3 regions of the Paenibacillus sp. J22P143 genome follow, and region 1 is predicted to be linked to each of the others. Evidence: riboswitches for the same ligand, from Rfam matches in the RefSeq annotation. Region 1 holds a riboswitch; each other region holds the start of a gene.
The links. A riboswitch is a leader RNA that binds a small molecule or an ion and turns the genes downstream of it on or off. The one in region 1 is predicted to bind cyclic di-AMP.
Positions count from the first base shown of each region.

Region 1 (5,851 bases):
CGGAGGATATTATCTAAGGATGAATTGTACTTTTGTGGTGTGAGTCTTTGCACCTATTTATGTGTATCATCTCCAGACACCTCAAATGTCTTGTAAGCAGCAATTCTATTGAACAATGTGTAGCACAAGTACACATTGGCTAACTATGCTCGGAGTATCAGCGGTTAACAAAAAGAACACCTTTGAATTAGGTGTCCTGTGACTTGGATAGATATTATTGATTGAAATAACATGTCCCGTTCGGTCATATCATGTTAATTTCCGACAAAAAAATAAACCGCAACAGTTTTGTAGGGTGGTCAATTGTACTAATACCGTGAGTCTAAAGATTGACTTATGTTGAAGCTTTGTATATGAATCATTTATCACTAGCTACATCATGAAAATATACAACTTCTTCCTCGAATGATGCCCACCAGTCTATAAAGAATTTTCCGTATAATTCTTGAGGAACGTCTGAACCTTCAAAGTCGGAAAAATAATCATCCCACTGTGCTTTCGTCATTTTCAGAGTTTTTCCATTTGTGTCCGTGTATGAAATGACGGAGTTCATGTTTTCTCTATCAGACCACACATTGGCGGCTGTGATATTAACTCTGCGCATTGTTCCATCCCATTTAACATCATATCCTGAGTTCTCCGACACAAAGCGTACAGGAATCATTGTGTTGCCATCGATTATTTTTGGTGCTACAGGTAACGACTTTTTTACCCCTTTAACAGTAGCATTTGTGCTGCCAATCGTTAGAGAAATTTTAGTTCCATCCGATCCTGTGCCTGTAACTGTTTTCGTTGTGTCATTCCAAGCCACGCCGTATCCAATTGCTTCGAAGATAACTCTCATTGGCACAAGAGTTGAACCATTATCAATCACTCCCGTTGCGGGAAGCTCATATCCTTCCAGGAAGATATCAACTTCATTGCTGACAGGCTTTACTTCTGGAACAACTGGCTTAACATTCCATGTCTCTCCAAAAGTGCCAGTTACATTTCGATTGATAAATTCCAACCACGCCCGATCCGCCTCTACGTCTCTAGCAAATGCACTAGCAGATAAAGCTGTGGTGGCTATCATTGCCACCAGTGTTGCCGAAAGAATCTTCTTTGTGCTATTCTTCACTTGTAAATCCTCCTATTGTTGTGTGATCTGATATAATTTGTTTCGCAAATCGCCATGTACATCTCTACCCGTTGTGGGCATCACTTCCTAAAAGACTTGTAGTGACGAATTTAAATACGTGTTCTGCTACCTGAAATACTAACAGGGAGTTGTTAGGAAAGTGTTGCAATATGTGTGGTAAATTTTGCGAATGGTCAAACCCATAACTAATGAGCTAATAGTACAAGCACACAACACAAAAACGCCTGTAAAGACTCTACAGACGCTTAATTGTATTTAATAATATTATTTACTATGTGGCATTTATTAGTTAGCGATAAATTCTTGAACCCACTCACCATTATAATAACCCACGCCTATTTGCGTGTAATTAGGACTTAAAATGTTCTGACGATGTCCCGCGCTGTTCATCCATGCTGTAATGACGGCTTGTGGTGTTTGTTGACCCTTCGCGATGTTTTCACCCGCGTAGGAATAGTTAATTCCGTAGGAGCGCATCATATCAAAAGGAGAACCGTACGTCGGCGATGTATGATCGAAATAACCGTTGTTGTACATATCCTTCGCTTTATCTAGCGCCATCGCGGTAAGCGCGCTATTACTGGTTAAAGGCTTCAGTCCAGCCTTAGCTCGTTCCTGGTTAACAATGTTAACCACTTGGCTAGCAAAAGTAGATTGCGTTGGCGCAGGCGTAACCGATGGTTTGGTAGCAACATTTGAGCTCGTGCTTCCAGGAATATTGAGTTTCATTCCCGACCAAATTACGTTCGGATTGGCAACTTGAGGGTTTGCCTTGATAAGCGAAGATAGGCTTACACCATACTTCTTGGAGATCAACCACATGGTATCATTGCCTGCTACCGTATGAGCTCCTGTTGCAGCAAATGCCGCGTTCGCCCCCATAAGGACGCTCAAACCTAGTGCACCTGTAACTACTAGCTTTTTGTAACGATTCAAAATAAACCTCTCCTTTTTGCGGCCTGCGAGGTTAGCTGTCGGATTCGGATCAAAGAGTAATCACCCGGCCGCGGATCGCGGCTTCACCCCAAAGATTGGGTCCCCCGTGCTTCAAAAAAGCTTCGGCCTTCTAAGTTTTTGATCCAATATGGATCTAAACGATTGTAACATGTGAAATCTGCGAAAACATGGCTCAAAATCTTCCAGTTGCTTTATGTAAGCGGAAACAATCTTCTCAGTACTCAAATGTCGGTATGCAGGAACCATACTCAAAAAAGAGTCGACTTTGTCGACTCTACTAAATAAACTTTTGAAATTAATTTACAGGAATATCGAGTTCTTTACGGAGTTGATTTACGGTCTTCTCATTTTTTTGGTATTCTTCTTTTCCTTTTTTCAATTTATCGATTCTTTTTTGTACTTCTTCTGCTTGTTTGAGATACTTATCGTCGTTATATCTTATCGCATCTGCTTTAATTCCAATAACACAAAGTGTTAAGTCCTATTTTTTGGGATTTTCATAACGAATCTTGTGACAGATAAACGTATTTCAGTTCCTTCATAGCATAGAGGAAATCAGGCTTCCGATTGATCATACATACGCCTAAGTCCAGGAATCGTAAATTCTTCAGCTTCTCTAGCTCAATCGGTAGCTCATGGATCGAGGTGTATTGAATCGTAAGTTGCTCTAGTTGTTCCAACTCTCCAATCTCCGGTGGGATGCGGTTTAAGCTGATCTCTTCCTTCGGCTTGAACCGATAACCAGGAGTCGGCCGATCCGAACTCGCACATTGGATACTAAGTAATCTCAAGTTCTTCAGATTAGCTATGGATGCGGGAATACTCTCCAAATCAGCTGTCAGGATTTTCAAGCGTTCAAGCTTGATTAACTCGAACAACCCTTCAGGTAGACGATAAAGATCCTGTTCAAAAATTTCAAGATCACGCAGCTCTGTCAGTTCCCGGACTCTCTCAGGCAGCTCTGTCAGCCTATGTCCACTTATATTTAGCCAGTCAGTTTTATGCTTAATGGCATCATCTAGCAGACGATCCAGGTCACGGTGAGCCTTTAATTCCAAAAATAGCCCTGTAATTCGATCCATCAGTTCGATTGCTTCTTCCTCAGTTACGTCCATACCATACATATGTTCATGCACAACCGAGTAAAGGTAGTCTCCGCCACCTGCTTTCAAGAAACACAAGTCTTCCGGCACTTTAGGATAAATCCAATCTGACAGACGGTTTGCCATTTGCTTTAAGACGTTCCCGCTTTCTTCACAGCATCTATATAAATAATAGGTTCCCGAGGAATAAAAGGCATGACTGCGATAGATATTGCTAACTCGTCTAATTTCATCGATATCATTGCTTTGGATTACTATTGTCTTTACCAGGTAAGGTTCCAACGATTCCAATACGCTTGCGTATTGGCCCCGTACCTCAGCAACCGCAATTTTCTCCCCGAGCACAAAACATTCTGAATTCCGAATCGCCAAATCAATGACCTGCTCGTACGCATCGCCTCTAGGGTCTGTATACAATCTCATCCCATTCGACTCCCTTCTATTTTAAAACTACTCTCTTTCGAAAAATAAGACTTGAAACAATTAGCCCAAGTATGAATCCTGATATGGGAGAGACAACCAATATCCCTAAAACATTTGTACTTGTCGTTAAAACCACCTTGGTGATTACCACGACATTTGTAATTAAAAGTACGACTACCCAATAAATGATCTTGCTTTTCATATCAACTCTTCTAAAAGGTCTTTTCGTATATGGGCTTTTGATTATTAAAAATAGGAGTAGCAGCATCTGTACCAAGATACCAATGATCGAAAGTAGATGTTGTAGTAACTTGTACAATGGAACTGAAACATATAAATTCTGTAAAACAGTAAAATTCATAACAAAATAACCTGATTTATGCGTGAACGAATCGACAAATACATGACTATAGAATCCAATGACTACAGACATTAAGAAAACGATCCAATTCTTACTATTTCGTAGGTCAAAGTGTCTAAACGAACAATAAGCCTTGACATCGATATGTAAAAACGAAGGAAGATGAATCGTAATTACCTTCATAATGATCTGTAGTAGGAGTAACATGACAATACATATAGGAATTGATTGTAGTAGTAACCCCTTAAATGTGTGTCCTATACTTTGATATGGCTCAAGAGCAATAAAATACTCAAAATCAGGCGACATACTCCCAAGAATAAGACCCAATAAGCTAAAATATCGGGGTTTAATAAATTTTATCGGAAATGAATACAATGGATGAGCAAATGTAAATGGCAAAAAATCACTCCCTGTAAAACTGATAATCAACAAAATATCTATCCCCCGCTACCCGCTACCACGAAGTTAAAAGATTGCCCAATCGACGCATCTGTACAACCATCCAGCTTATAGGAAACACCTTTTTCTATTTTCTCTGAAACGATACGTGTACATTCTGTTTTTAAATGTTGGTTGTCACCATGACTGTCCCCTGAATTATCATAGGTATAGGAGATCTTATCTTTTTTGAATGCAAAATCATAATGAACTGGATCCCCTTCAATGGTCATTTGCGTTATGCGGATCTTACTTTCGACGTGACCTTCAACATTATTCAGAAATTGATTGAAACGATCCAGATTGATAATTCTGCCATGGATATTAATGACGTCTCCTTTTTCAGTCGCTTTATCCACGTCGTATTTCTCACCTGAGCATGAAGTAAGTAAAATAACACTCAACAATACGAAGAAACCACGAATCAATAATTTCATCCCTTGTTCCCCCTAGACATTCCAACTATATGTTTGACGCAACCGAGACTGGAAATGTTTTGTAATTTTTGAAAAAGCTTTAGAAAAAGCATATTCATCCGTTACCATCCCAGAATTGAAAACATGTTATACTAATGCTAAATTATCAATTTTAGCCGCATTTGGTTTGTAGGGAGTTGTTAGATATGTTTGAAAAAGAGGTAAGAATTGCGTTAGGCACGCACAATCAAGCGAAACGAGCTGCTGTGGTGCTGGCTGCTGGGGTAGAACCGATATGTCATTCTGTCCCTTCTGGTGTTTCTGATCAGCCAATGACAGAAGATGAAACCATCATTGGGGCCATCAATCGGGCGAAAAATGCACTTGAAGCTGAGCCCGAAGCAGACATTGGACTTGGCCTTGAAGGCGGGCTTACCTATGACGAGATCCATACGAAGCAATGGTATCTTTTCTCTGTTTGTGCTGCTTGGGACGGGATGCAGCTTTTCGTCGGTAAAGGGCTTTATTTACCAATCCCCAATGTAATTGGAGAGAAATTGAAGCTAGGCGGAATCGAGCTGCGACATATAATTGATGAATTGAGCAATACGGTTGGGAGCAATCACCAAGAAGGCGCTTATGGATTGTTTACCGACGGAAGAATTACGCGGCGTGATATTTTTCGGGATGCGGTCATTGCCGCAATCACACCGTTTCAGTCTTCTTTTTATAAGTAAGGTTATGCTAAGAAAGCGTGCATGAGAAATGTCAAAGATGCTAAAGTACACTTATTTTCTGGGAAAAGATCATAAAATAGATAAATTAGTGTGAAAGTGCAACCTTTTGGCCCTAAAAAGTGCCAAAATGATGTGTGCTGGCTATACTAGTTGCACTTTTGCAAGCATTTTAGATCAAGAGGTTAATTCCAAAAAAAAGGATGCACTTTTGCATTTTTCCACAATCTTCAGTTTACTTTTATTTTGGGAAATTGAAAAAAGGGTGCCCCTCG
Region 1 is NZ_JCAUAQ010000019.1:17,778-23,628, reverse strand. It holds gene AC58PQ_RS21410 (copper amine oxidase N-terminal domain-containing protein) at 359-1,120, opposite strand; gene AC58PQ_RS21405 (CAP domain-containing protein) at 1,427-2,077, opposite strand; cyclic di-AMP (ydaO/yuaA leader) riboswitch at 2,083-2,215, opposite strand; gene AC58PQ_RS21400 (leucine-rich repeat domain-containing protein) at 2,596-3,624, opposite strand; gene AC58PQ_RS21395 (DUF4184 family protein) at 3,641-4,387, opposite strand; gene AC58PQ_RS21390 (DUF4362 domain-containing protein) at 4,426-4,863, opposite strand; gene AC58PQ_RS21385 (DUF84 family protein) at 5,049-5,579, shown strand.

Region 2 (5,851 bases), on a different contig from region 1:
TGCTGCGCCGAATAGCTCGGGAAGTGCTGCCATTTGGCGGGGTTTTCATCAAATAATAAAAAGTATGAAAAAATAGTTGCATTTGTTTCGAATACCTGATATATTATTCCTTGTCGCCTCAGAGAAACACTTGCTGAGCGAGTGAGAAATAACGACATGCGGAAGTGGCTCAGCGGTAGAGCATCGCCTTGCCAAGGCGAGGGTCGCGGGTTCGATCCCCGTCTTCCGCTCCAATATTTGCGCCCTTAGCTCAGCTGGATAGAGTATTTGACTACGAATCAAAAGGTCGGGAGTTCGAATCTCTCAGGGCGCGCCATTTACACTTTATCTTCACTACGGGACGTAGCTCAGCTTGGTAGAGCACCTGCTTTGGGAGCAGGGGGTCGCATGTTCAAATCGTGTCGTCCCGACCACTTAGTACTTCTTAATATGCGGGCGTAGTTTAATGGTAGAACTTCAGCCTTCCAAGCTGATCGCGCGGGTTCGATTCCCGCCGCCCGCTTAAATAAAAAAGATCACCTTCGGGTGGTCTTTTTTATTTAGGCCTTGTTAAAGTTAGTTGTTGATAATTGGATTATCAGAACAGATGTTTTAAAATAGTGAAATCATTATATCTTAAAGTTTTAAATAAGGGGTGATTATGTGGAAGTTTTCGGAATTATGGGGTTCATATTCGGACTTGTTGCTTTTACGAATGCATTGACCTGTATTAAAAAAGTAAAAGAACTTGAAAAGAGAATTGATGATTTAGAGGGAAAATCGTGAACAATGTCTCAAGCAAACGGGTGCTTTGATTGAATAAGACTATATTACAAAATAGATCTCCCAGACAATTGGTAGTTCTATTTTTTTTCACTTACTATCAACATTAAAATTTAACAGAGCCTTTATTTAAGGTAAGCTGGGAAGCGAGCCCGCAGAGGGTTCGACCGTCCGTGCACACATCTGAGAATAGGCTTAGTAGGACGAGCGTCCCAATATACCATCGTTAACGATGTGAAATAGTTAAACAAGCAGAGAGTCTTCCTCAACAATGGGGAGACTCTTTTTGCTTAGGTTGCCATTATCAATAATCCTAAAAGTGTTAATAAACTATGAGTCCAACTCACATTAATTTCACAATTAATGTGGTATTTTACTTACCATTTCTTGTTACGATAGGCATTAGTTCGAAATTATAAAAATTTGCCGTTGGATTGAAAGCGTTAGCATATGGCGAAATCCATGAAGGAAATGGCTATAAAGAATAGATACATATATATCTTTACAGGAGGTTTTTATGAAATATCCACATTTATTAAAGGTGTTGCGGTAGGCTGTAGTTTGCTCATTATTTTGACGGTATTCAGCATTGTGTCTTTGAATGCTAGCTTCAAAAATGAACGGTTGGCGACAAACAATCAGAAGGAATTTAAGCAATTGGGCATTAATTTGTCGAATGCCTCTGATTATTTGACGAATGAAGCACGGCTGTATACCATAGCTGGCGATAAAGTACATTTTAACAATTATATGAAAGAAGTAGATGTAACGAAAACAAGGGACAATGTGGTAAACCGTTTAAAGGAGCTTGGGGCCCCTAAGGAGGAGCTAGATCTCATTGAAAAGGCGAAGCAGAATTCCGATGCTTTGATTCAAACGGAAACGAGGTGCGTTCCATGAGGTGGAAGTGAATAACTTGGAGCGTGCTAGACAATTGATGTTTGGTACGGAGTATGATAAAAACAAAGCTACGATTATGGAGCCTATCACACAATTTCAGACCACAATGAACAATCGTGCAGCCGCAGAGACGCTAGCGGCTCTGCAGAAGGCGAGTATGTGGTTAAATGTAACGATGGGTGTCTTGGTTCTGCTTGCTGTAAGTATCGTCATTACGATGGTTATCTTGTACACACGGGTTCTACTACCGCTCCGGAGACTCAATGCTTCGATAGATAATTTGGCGAGCGCCGAAGGTGATTTGACCATGAGATTGCCGATAAAAGGCAAAGATGAGTTTAGCGAAATCTCCACTTCTTTCAATAAGATGGTAGGAAATCTCCAAGATATGTTCATCGAAGTAGTCGAGGGAATCCGCACATAAACGCAAAGCAGCAGAGAGGTTTCGAGCAGTACGACGGAGATTGCTGTGGGGAACCAGCACCAGGCAGAGGCTGTGGAAAGTGTACACCAAATGGTTGAATCGATGACAACAGGTATTCATTCCGTAGCCAGATCTTCTGAGGAGGCAGCGGTCACAACTTCGAAAGTCGTTCAATCAGCGAATGATGGAGGGCAAATTATTCAGGGTACATTGGCTGATATGAAAAATATGAGCATAAAAATGAATGATTTATCCGAAAAATCGAACCAAATTGGTGACATTATTGAGGTGATTGACGATATTGCGGATCAAACGAATTTGCTTGCGCTTAATGCGGCTATTGAGGCGGCAAGAGCAGGTGAATCGGGTAAAGGCTTTGCCGTTGTCGCCGATGAAGTTCGAAAGTTGGCTGAACGCAGCGGAGAAGCGACCAAACGCATCGCCGATCTCATCAAAAACATTCAGCGGAATACGACGGGTACGGTAAGTGCCGTGAATCAGAGCAACCAAATGGCGCAGCGTGCAGGAGCAGCTTTTGAGCATATTGTCGAGATGGTTAGGGAGTCATCCAATCATATCAACGAAATTGCGACTTCTAGCGAGGAGCAGTTTGCTCAAAGTTCTGCCGTGCTGAGAACGATTCAAAGTATGGCTGCAATCACCGAGCAAACCTCTGCTGGCGCAGAGGAAAATGCAGCAACAGCAGACCACTTGAAAATGCTGGCCGATAGGCTGTACCAATTGGTCGGTAAGTTTAAAGTATCGTAGGGGCGAATTGACAAGCATACGGAAAAGACCACCTGATGGTGGTCTTTTTCTCTTTTCTCTTACTCGTTCGCGGGAATATTCTAATTGCAGCCACCATCTAAATATTGTATCCATTTATCGTGGTATTGAGGGTTCTTTGTATTTTGATGATATGGTGGTTCGTATTGCTCCATAATTTGCCGCATGGTTGGATACCCTATACAAAAAGGAGATGCCAACAGATGAAACAAGAGGATTCGTTTGGTGAAGTGTTCGAACTCATGGAATCTGCTTTTCCTGATACGGAGATAAGAACCTATGAAGGACAGCGATCACTGTTATCGCATCCGAACTATCGAATTGATGTTGAGAGAGATACGCATGGTCAAATGCTTGGCTTTTTGGCAAGCTGGAGCTTTAGTACGTTTCGATTTGTAGAGCATATTGCAGTCAATGCTGCAATAAGGTGCGGCGGAATAGGCAAACAAATGCTGACGGCTTATATGAGCAGCGGTTCTACGCCTATCGTGCTTGAAGTGGAGCCGCCGGATGCGCCGGATGCCAAGCGGAGAATTGAATTTTATAAGCGCTGCGGCTTTCATTTGAACATATTCCCTTATGCGCAGCCTCCTCTCAGAGAAGGGCAGCTGATGCTGCCTCTACTTATCATGAGTTCACCTGATCCATTGACGGAAACTGAGTTCATACCCTGCAAGAACATCATATACACAGAGGTATATAAGCAATCTGTAAGCTCGGATTGGGCAAATTAGTGATCAACAGCTACTCTACCTAGAGTAGCTGTTTGTGCTTGACTCCACAAAAAAAGGAAACACTTACCACCGTGAAAAAGTTGTCAGGCTAAAACGAACTATGCTAGTCTAACATAGACAAAAAATGCCGAATCTCGGAGCATCAAAAGCTCCGGTACGGGGGACTTCTTTACTTGGGGTGAATGAATGCTCAGTTAGTCTAAGGCTAATGGGGCGTACTAGGGAAAACCTCTTCCCGAACCCGTCAACTAACCTCGGAGGCTTCAAGGAGGCACAACGTTTTGAAACTTTTTACAAAAAGCTTTATTTGTTCATGCGCTCTTTTAGGCGCAGCCATTCCCCTGTTCGCCGCTCCAGCGGCGTATGCCGCTGCACCAGACACCTCTTCGGTGAAGGTTCAGGTCAATGACGAATTGGTGCAGTTCCCTGAAGTACAGCCGTTTATTGATACGGAAGGTACACTCCAGGTGCCGCTACGCGTGCTGTCGGAGAAATTAGGCTATCAAGTGGACTGGGAGAAGCAAGGCGATGATGTCGTCGTCACCCTAATGAACAAGGAGCAAGCGATTCAACTAACAACGGACGAAGAGCAAGCTGTCGTGAACAGTAAGTTGGTTGAATTAGAGAGCAGTCCGACGTTGCTGAAGGGAAATACTTACGTTCCTCTACGTTTCATAACAGAGACGTTTGGATCTGAGATCGCTTGGAATGATGCGAATAAAATCGCCATCGTGGAAGTCGATGGTAAGACCCACAAGCCAGCTTGGATTGCACCTCCGCCATCAGTAGCCCCAGTAGCAAAGGTTGTTCAGCCAGCTGTATCAACTCAAATTATACAGGCTGCGACGGCTTTTCAAGGAACACCTTACCGATGGGGTGGAACAACACCCAAGGGCTTCGATTGCTCTGGTTTCGTTCGTTATTTGTATGAAGCCAAAGGCATTGAGCTGCCACGCACATCCGTGCAAATGTATGATCAAGCGGGTGCGAGAGTGACGGATTTGAAGCAGGGCGATCTTGTCTTCTTTGCTTCGGGTATCGTTAATCATGTGGGCATTTACATGGGAAATAATCAATTCATTTCGGCTACAACATCCGGTGGTGTAGCGGTCGATAGTCTCGCTAGCTCCTATTGGGGCTCAAGATATGTAGGCGCAAAACGCGTGCTTTAATGTAGGGACTAAATCGGATAAAAGCAAGATGATCTAGAGCGTATGTTCGTTATGTCTTTCACAGATGAAAGATTAGCGGGCAGATGCTCTTTTTTTACGCGAAAATCTGCGATTTTTATCGAATTTTTGAGAATTATAGCCTATAATGAAAAAATGGTTGGAAGAAAGTAGGTGACGCGTACGACATGCAAGTCAGTGTCTGGAAAAACTGGTTTCATAAAATAAAACTGTCAGGTCGAACAGATCGCATGTACAACGTGGAAACGGGTCCTGCCATACCGGAAGACATTCGGGAAGTGATTAAGCAATTTTTTCAAACCTATAACCACTTCAAAGGGGCAAGGCAATTCCAGACGGATACGTTTATCAAGGAAGTGTTCTACGCGACGAAGCAAGATCCGAAGGATCGCCGCTCCATAGATGAGATGGAAAACTATATTCAGAGCAAGAATGTCAATCGTTTAAGACTGAAATCGTATGTGATTGATGAATATTTACGCATGGATGAGAAGTTGTGCATGATCGGTGTGACACGGGAGTTTAGTAATGCTCATCGCAATCGTGTGCTTTATTTTATCGTGAATGAGGACGGCGCGTGGCGGTTTCATCATATCGTGAGATCACATTCTGGGAAAATTCTTGAGAAGTTTCAAGTGAAGGAACAGGTGGGATTTGTGGTTGGGGATGAGAAGGTAGCGCTCCTGTTTCTAACGCATGCAAATTCGGCGGATGCTGCCTATATATTGGGAGATTATGTCCATTCAGAAGGCTATCTGGAAGTGGAGCAAGAGGTAAGCGGTCAGCTCTATTATCGGATTGTTCGGATGAATCGTGTGCATTAATATGGTTAATTAATCAGGTGAACCAGCAATGAATAGGCTTTGCTCAGTCGAGTAACGCTTATTTGGTGTTGGCGAAGGCGGGGTAGCATGTGGACATGGGCCACCTCCTTGTGAAAGAATATAATTATCATTCATCAGGTGAAGAGATAGGTGTACATGCCTGAAAGGGAGGCAAAGATGGAGAAAGATCCTATGGAGCTGCAGGAGCAGTTTTGGAAAAAGGTGAATGGT
Region 2 is NZ_JCAUAQ010000036.1:29,245-35,095, reverse strand. It holds gene AC58PQ_RS27340 (AIM24 family protein) at 1-56, shown strand, start outside; tRNA gene AC58PQ_RS27335 (tRNA-Gly) at 159-233, shown strand; tRNA gene AC58PQ_RS27330 (tRNA-Arg) at 240-316, shown strand; tRNA gene AC58PQ_RS27325 (tRNA-Pro) at 337-413, shown strand; tRNA gene AC58PQ_RS27320 (tRNA-Gly) at 432-502, shown strand; gene AC58PQ_RS27315 (hypothetical protein) at 1,213-1,662, shown strand; gene AC58PQ_RS27310 (HAMP domain-containing protein) at 1,664-2,086, shown strand; gene AC58PQ_RS27305 (methyl-accepting chemotaxis protein) at 2,132-2,854, shown strand; gene AC58PQ_RS27300 (GNAT family N-acetyltransferase) at 3,076-3,606, shown strand; cyclic di-AMP (ydaO/yuaA leader) riboswitch at 3,722-3,884, shown strand; gene AC58PQ_RS27295 (C40 family peptidase) at 3,888-4,778, shown strand; gene AC58PQ_RS27290 (hypothetical protein) at 4,964-5,620, shown strand; gene yyaC (spore protease YyaC) at 5,798-5,851, shown strand, end outside.
Region 2: linked by a shared signal. The riboswitch ahead of AC58PQ_RS27295 (C40 family peptidase) and the one ahead of AC58PQ_RS21405 (CAP domain-containing protein) in region 1 are both predicted to bind cyclic di-AMP.

Region 3 (5,851 bases), on a different contig from region 1:
TAGCTTGGACAGAACGTTAGTGACATGGAATTTCACCGTCTTCACACCGATAAATAAATCATCAGCCAACTCTTGATTGGATTTGCCTTTCGCAATCAAGCGAAGTACTTCCATCTCGCGGTCCGTTAACTCTTCATGAGGCTCCGCTACCGGCTTCGGTTGACGAAAGCGATTCATGATTTTCGAAGCAACCTGCGACTCCAATATCGATTGCCCTTTGGCCGCGGCTCGAATCGCTTGCGCGATTTCAGATGCTCGCGAGGTTTTCAACAAATAGCTGAAGGCACCCGCTTCGATAACTGGATACATTTTCTCATCATCTAGGAAACTCGTCAACACAATGACCTTGCATTCTGGGTACAATTGCAGTAATTTCCTAGTCGTTTCAATACCGTCCATGCCTTCCATGACCAGGTCCATCAGAACCACATCAGGGCGATATTCTTGAGCTAACCGAATACCATCGTGCCCATTGCTCGCTTCGCCAACAACCTCAATGCCATCTTCTGTCCCCAGAACAGCCGCAAGTCCGATTCTGACCATTTCATGATCATCGACAAGTAGTACTTTGATTAAGGTGTCGTCCATTCGCTTCTCCCTCTCTATGTACAGTGCTAATTCTCGATCAATTGAGGATCACTTGCTAGAATAGGCACTCGAATCTCGATACGTGTTCCTCGTTCAGGTGCCGTAATGATATCGACCGAACCGCCGATTTCGTTCACGCGTTCCTTCATAGATACGATGCCATAAGAAGTCAGCTTCTTCGCATCGAGCTCGAATCCAACGCCGTCATCGCGGATGACTAATCGAATGCCATCCGAGCGATGAAGTAGTTTCACTTCAAGCTTATTCGCCTTAGAGTGACGCAGCGCATTCGAAAGCGCTTCTTGTACGATTCGGAATAGATGATCCTCGATCCCTTTGTTCAAGCGGATTTCCTCATCCATATCCCAACTGATCGCCATTGGAACCTTGGCTGCCAGCTCCTTCAAGAGCTCAACAAGACCCTCGGATAATCGTTTTCCTTCGAGATGGATCGGCCTCAGATGCAGCAATAAGGCTCTCATTTCTGATTGGGCGACAGACGCCATCTCTTCAATAAGATGAATTTGCCGCTTTGCTTTCTCAAAATCCTTATCCAACGTCCGTCCTACCGCTGTTGCTGTCATCGAGATCGCGAACAACTGCTGACTTACCGCATCATGCAGCTCGCGTGCCAAACGCTGGCGCTCTTCAATGACCGCGGTTAGCTTGGCTTTCTCGGTAAGCTCAGCATTACTATTCGACAGCCGTTGGAGCGAAGTCACCTGCTCTTCCCATCGCTTCATAATACGGCCGAGTTGTTCGCCCAATCGTCCAATTTCATCATCATCCCCGTTTTGGAAGCCTTCTCGGGCAAATGTACCTTTTTCTAATAATATCATCGTCTCCATCATTGGTTCTAGTCTACGTGTAACCTTCGAGCTGTTCCAGTAACCGAAGACAGCACCAATCACACCCAGTATCAACAAGGCCATGAACGAGAATTTGACACCCTGCTGCCAGCTGGTAAAGGGCTCGATCAAATGTCTTGAATTCAAGAAATATAGCATAGCACCGAAAACAGCGAAGCTAAAGAGGATAGCTTCCCCCATGCTGCGCCATATCATATTCGTTAATCGTCTTTTGTAGCCGTCCACTTGGTGATGTACCCCCTCCAGCCGTTACAATACTTTAACCTTGATATCTCCTACGATGAAAGAGAGCACGAGTTTCACCCGATGGTCGCAATGTTGATAATTCTCCGATTGCCACACCACTTTGTTCATCACACCTGCCTCACGTTGTTCGGCTACATGAAGCTGACCGAACATGACAGAAGCTGTAACGGAAACGCCGATATCATCGGGAACCTTTATATCAATATCTCCTACAACGCCCTGTAGGATGACTGTTGTTTCCTTTTGTTCTAGAATGGCCAACGAGAGATCAATATACGTTTCTCCCACCAAGTACCATGTCGAGGTATTTCGCAGAATCCAAGGCTCTCGGCCAAGGCGAACGCTATCGACGATCTTTTGCTTTTGTGTATACGAATCATCCTTATGAACTTGCTTGGATCGAATGAAGAATAAACCTAATGAAATCAACACTACCGCAATCGCAATTGTCAGATGGTCACCAAATAATATGACAGCACCGATCCCCATCAGCACATATCCCTTGCGCTCTTTGCGTGAACGAACCCGATGAATGCCGAGTAGAATAAGGATTACGGCCAGAATAGGAAAAAAGCCTATGGTATGATCCAGAAGCAAAAAAACACCGGCTCCAATCAGCACAAGCGCTGTATTCCGGCTGCGATTATTTTTCGTTTCCTCTCCCATCGATGCACCTCCTCTGGCTGGCTGCTGCTCCATATCTTCCGTTCATACGATTCCTAGCATACCATAAGAATGGACGACCTCCAAGATGCAAATCCTTATCCCGCAAGGCTTTGCTTTCGTGGAGGTCACTTTCCATGACTATTTTCTGTCGCGCGGTTCTCGCTCATCGCGAGCGCGCTGCTCCTGCTGCCACTCGTGCTGCAGCCTGCTGCGCAGCAACCGCAGTTCATGCTGAAGGTTGCCTCCGGCTTCCTTCAATGTCTCCTTCGACAGGCGGCCCGCTACGCGGAGCCCCTGCAGCGCTTCCCGGCCGAGCTCGCGGCCGGTGACCTCCAGCTCGCGCCATGTGTCGCGAGCCTCTTTGCCGTGCAGCCCGCCATGCGGCTGCACATTCTTGGCTGCGTGCCCCGCACGCAGCCCGCGCAGTTCCTCTGCGAGCGCCAGGCACAAGTCCTGGCTGCTCGCGTACTGCGCGCGGTAGTGCTCGCTAGCGGCTTCCTCGCGCAGCTTCTCTTGCAGCGCGAGTCGCGCGAGATCCTCTTCGCCAGCGCGCATCGCCAGCTCGGCTTGCTCGCCCCGCAGCTTCGCCATATCTTCTGCTCGCGCGATGTGACCGCGCAGCGCAATCGTTGCCTGAAGCGCCACTTCATAGCGCTCCTCAAGCTTGGCAATGGTGCCATCATCGTCATCAGTACCTGGTGTTGTTTTACCGATCGTCTCCTGCCAGACGGTTTCTGCCATTTTGCCAATACGGTCAAATATATTAGTAGGATCCATTTCCCGATTCTTATTGTTCATGTCAAATCGCCCCTCATCCTTCATCATACTCTTATCGTAGCTCAATTCCAGAAAGTCTAAAACCGACTATCGACTGTTTTTGAACCTAGACCTAAGTCTAGTATGTGGTCTACTCACCCATATATTGGTCGTTGTTCCAGCCTACCCGCGATGATAAACTATTTAAAGCCGAGTCTAGTACATAAATAAGGTACTGGTACGGGGGACGAATTACTTGGGGTGAATATTTGCTTCAGCTTGAAGCAGACTAGGGAGAACCTTCTTCCCGAACCCGTCAACTAACCTCGAAGGCTCATGAAGGAGGATTACCAATTGAATAAGCTTACTAAAGGGTTAACTAGCCTTGCTGTTTCACTAACGGTATTGGCAGGGGGCTTTCTTTCCCCATTTACGGCTCAAGCAGCTGAAATGGATGTGAAAGTGCAAGTCAATGATGACCTGATCCATTTCCCTGATGCACAGCCATTTCTGGATGGCGATCACTCCACGCAGGTTCCGCTGCGGTTCGTAACGGAGAAGCTTGGTTATACCGTGGATTGGCAAAAAGATGGAAATCAAATCAAGGTGACACTAACTAACGACAAAAATACGATTTCCTTGGTTTCCGGTCAAAAAGAAGCCAGCATTGATAATGCCCCCGTCACCTTGGACGCAGCATCGCAATACCAGAATGGGCGCGTATACGTGCCGCTTCGGTTCCTTTCCGCCGCTGCAGGAGTGCCTGTACAGTGGGATGCTAGCAGCAATCTAGCGATCTTAAATAAAGATGGCAAGGATCATGCACCGGATTATCAATTATTTGAATCCACAGCTTATTCGGCAGATCCTTCTGAAAATGGCGGCTATGGTGCCTTGGATTATTTGGGTAACCCACTTGCGATCGGCACCGTTGCTGTAGATCCATCCGTGATTCCACTTGGTACCAAACTTTATATTGAAGGTTATTCGTTTAGTGGGCTTCCTAAAGGCGGTATGTACGTGTTTGCGACGGATACTGGCAGTGCCATTAAAGGAAAGAGAATGGACATCTTTATCCCAGGCTCGAGGAAATCCTTACAAAGCTTTGGGATCCAGAAAATTAAAGTGTATCAAATTCCTAATTAGATGTTGAAGGAGTTGCCTTGAGAAACGCTCAAGTGCAGCTTTTTTCTTAGGTGAATGATCCGGTTTCATAAGGGCATTCGTCCAATCAATAGGTATCTCCCCTACATATGTTATATAGTGTTTAACCCACATTAATTCAAAACCGGAGGGGATACTATGTCAGCTGTAGTTGGTTGTGGAACGCCAGGATACGGAAGTTCTGCAGGCATTATTCTTGTTCTTTATGTACTGTTGGTAATCATTCTCGCTACATTCTATTAGGACCCCTTGAAATGGCCCCGCCTGCTGATGCTTCTAAATTGAAGCTTCAGCAGGCGGGCTTTTCATTTATAATCAATACCACTCGTGCCATTCGTCGTGTCAGCTCCTGAATTTCGCTGATATAGGCGATCTCGTCTGGCTACATATAGTCTCCGAATTTAAGCGCGTCTTCCGAGCTTATCGTCCTCAGCCACCGACATTAAGTCATGTTGCAAAAAAAAGACGCCACAGATGACCCTCCTGACAGACGGTTACACTTGTTAGCGCCAAACTTGTGGTGATATAGGTTATATAATTTCATGTATAAAAAATATAAGTTCAGTACGCTATCTCGTTGTATAAACCCTCACGCCATCACCACGCTGAAAGCCTTGCCCTCCTGCAGGCAGCCAAATCAAGCAATCTGCATCTTTGATCGACACCATGATACTCGACTTATCAATGCCAGCTGGTCTAACCCATACGGAACCTGCTTCGATTCGTGTTGTCCCCCGTATATAACGCGGATAGGCGGAGGGTTTATCATACGGAACATCCAGAAAAGCTGTAAACTCTTCCGCCACAGGACTCTGACTCCCCAACATCGCTTTAATAATCGGCTTAGCAAATAGCTCGAAGCCTACGAAGGATGCTCCAGGATTACCGGACAGTGCCATTAACAGCTTGCCCTTCCACAACGCAGCACTCGTCGGTGTACCTGGCCTCATCGCGACTTTATTAAATAACAGCTTGCCGTCGAAACGCCCAAATAGATCAACGAGGACATCGAAATCGCCAACGGAGACACCGCCAGAAGTCAGAATAAGATCGACATCAGACAGCACGGCCTCAAGTGCCGCTTCCACTTGCTGGGGATCATCAGAGAGTGCCGGCATGATCATCGCTGAACCCCCTGCTTCTTCCACTTGTGCCGCCAGCATGTAGCTGTTGCTGTTACGTATTTTACCTGGCTGCAGCTCCTGTTCAACTTGTAAAAGCTCCGAACCTGTTGAGAAAATGGCCACCCTTGGCTTTCGGTACACCTCAACCGATGAGAACCCGAATGTCGCCAAAATTGCGGCTTCTCCCGGGCCAATCCGAGTCCCACGTGCGATCACGAATTCCCCACGAGCAACTTCACCAGCGATCGGGGTGATATTACTTGCAGCTTGCACATTTTTCTTAATCCTTACCTTGGCATCATAGGATAACTCATCCTGCAAGGAGTCCGTCATCTCCAGCATCACAACAGTGTCTGCGCCATCTGGAACAGGCGCCCCCGTCATAATACGAGCAGCCGTCCCAGCTTGAATCGTTTGCTGTGGCATGGTACCGCTTGG
Region 3 is NZ_JCAUAQ010000014.1:113,407-119,257, forward strand. It holds gene AC58PQ_RS18910 (response regulator transcription factor) at 1-588, opposite strand, end outside; gene AC58PQ_RS18915 (sensor histidine kinase) at 615-1,682, opposite strand; gene liaF (cell wall-active antibiotics response protein LiaF) at 1,707-2,369, opposite strand; gene AC58PQ_RS18925 (PspA/IM30 family protein) at 2,508-3,167, opposite strand; cyclic di-AMP (ydaO/yuaA leader) riboswitch at 3,324-3,475, shown strand; gene AC58PQ_RS18930 (stalk domain-containing protein) at 3,480-4,271, shown strand; gene AC58PQ_RS18935 (YjcZ family sporulation protein) at 4,428-4,532, shown strand; gene AC58PQ_RS18940 (molybdopterin molybdotransferase MoeA) at 4,859-5,851, opposite strand, start outside.
Region 3: linked by a shared signal. The riboswitch ahead of AC58PQ_RS18930 (stalk domain-containing protein) and the one ahead of AC58PQ_RS21405 (CAP domain-containing protein) in region 1 are both predicted to bind cyclic di-AMP.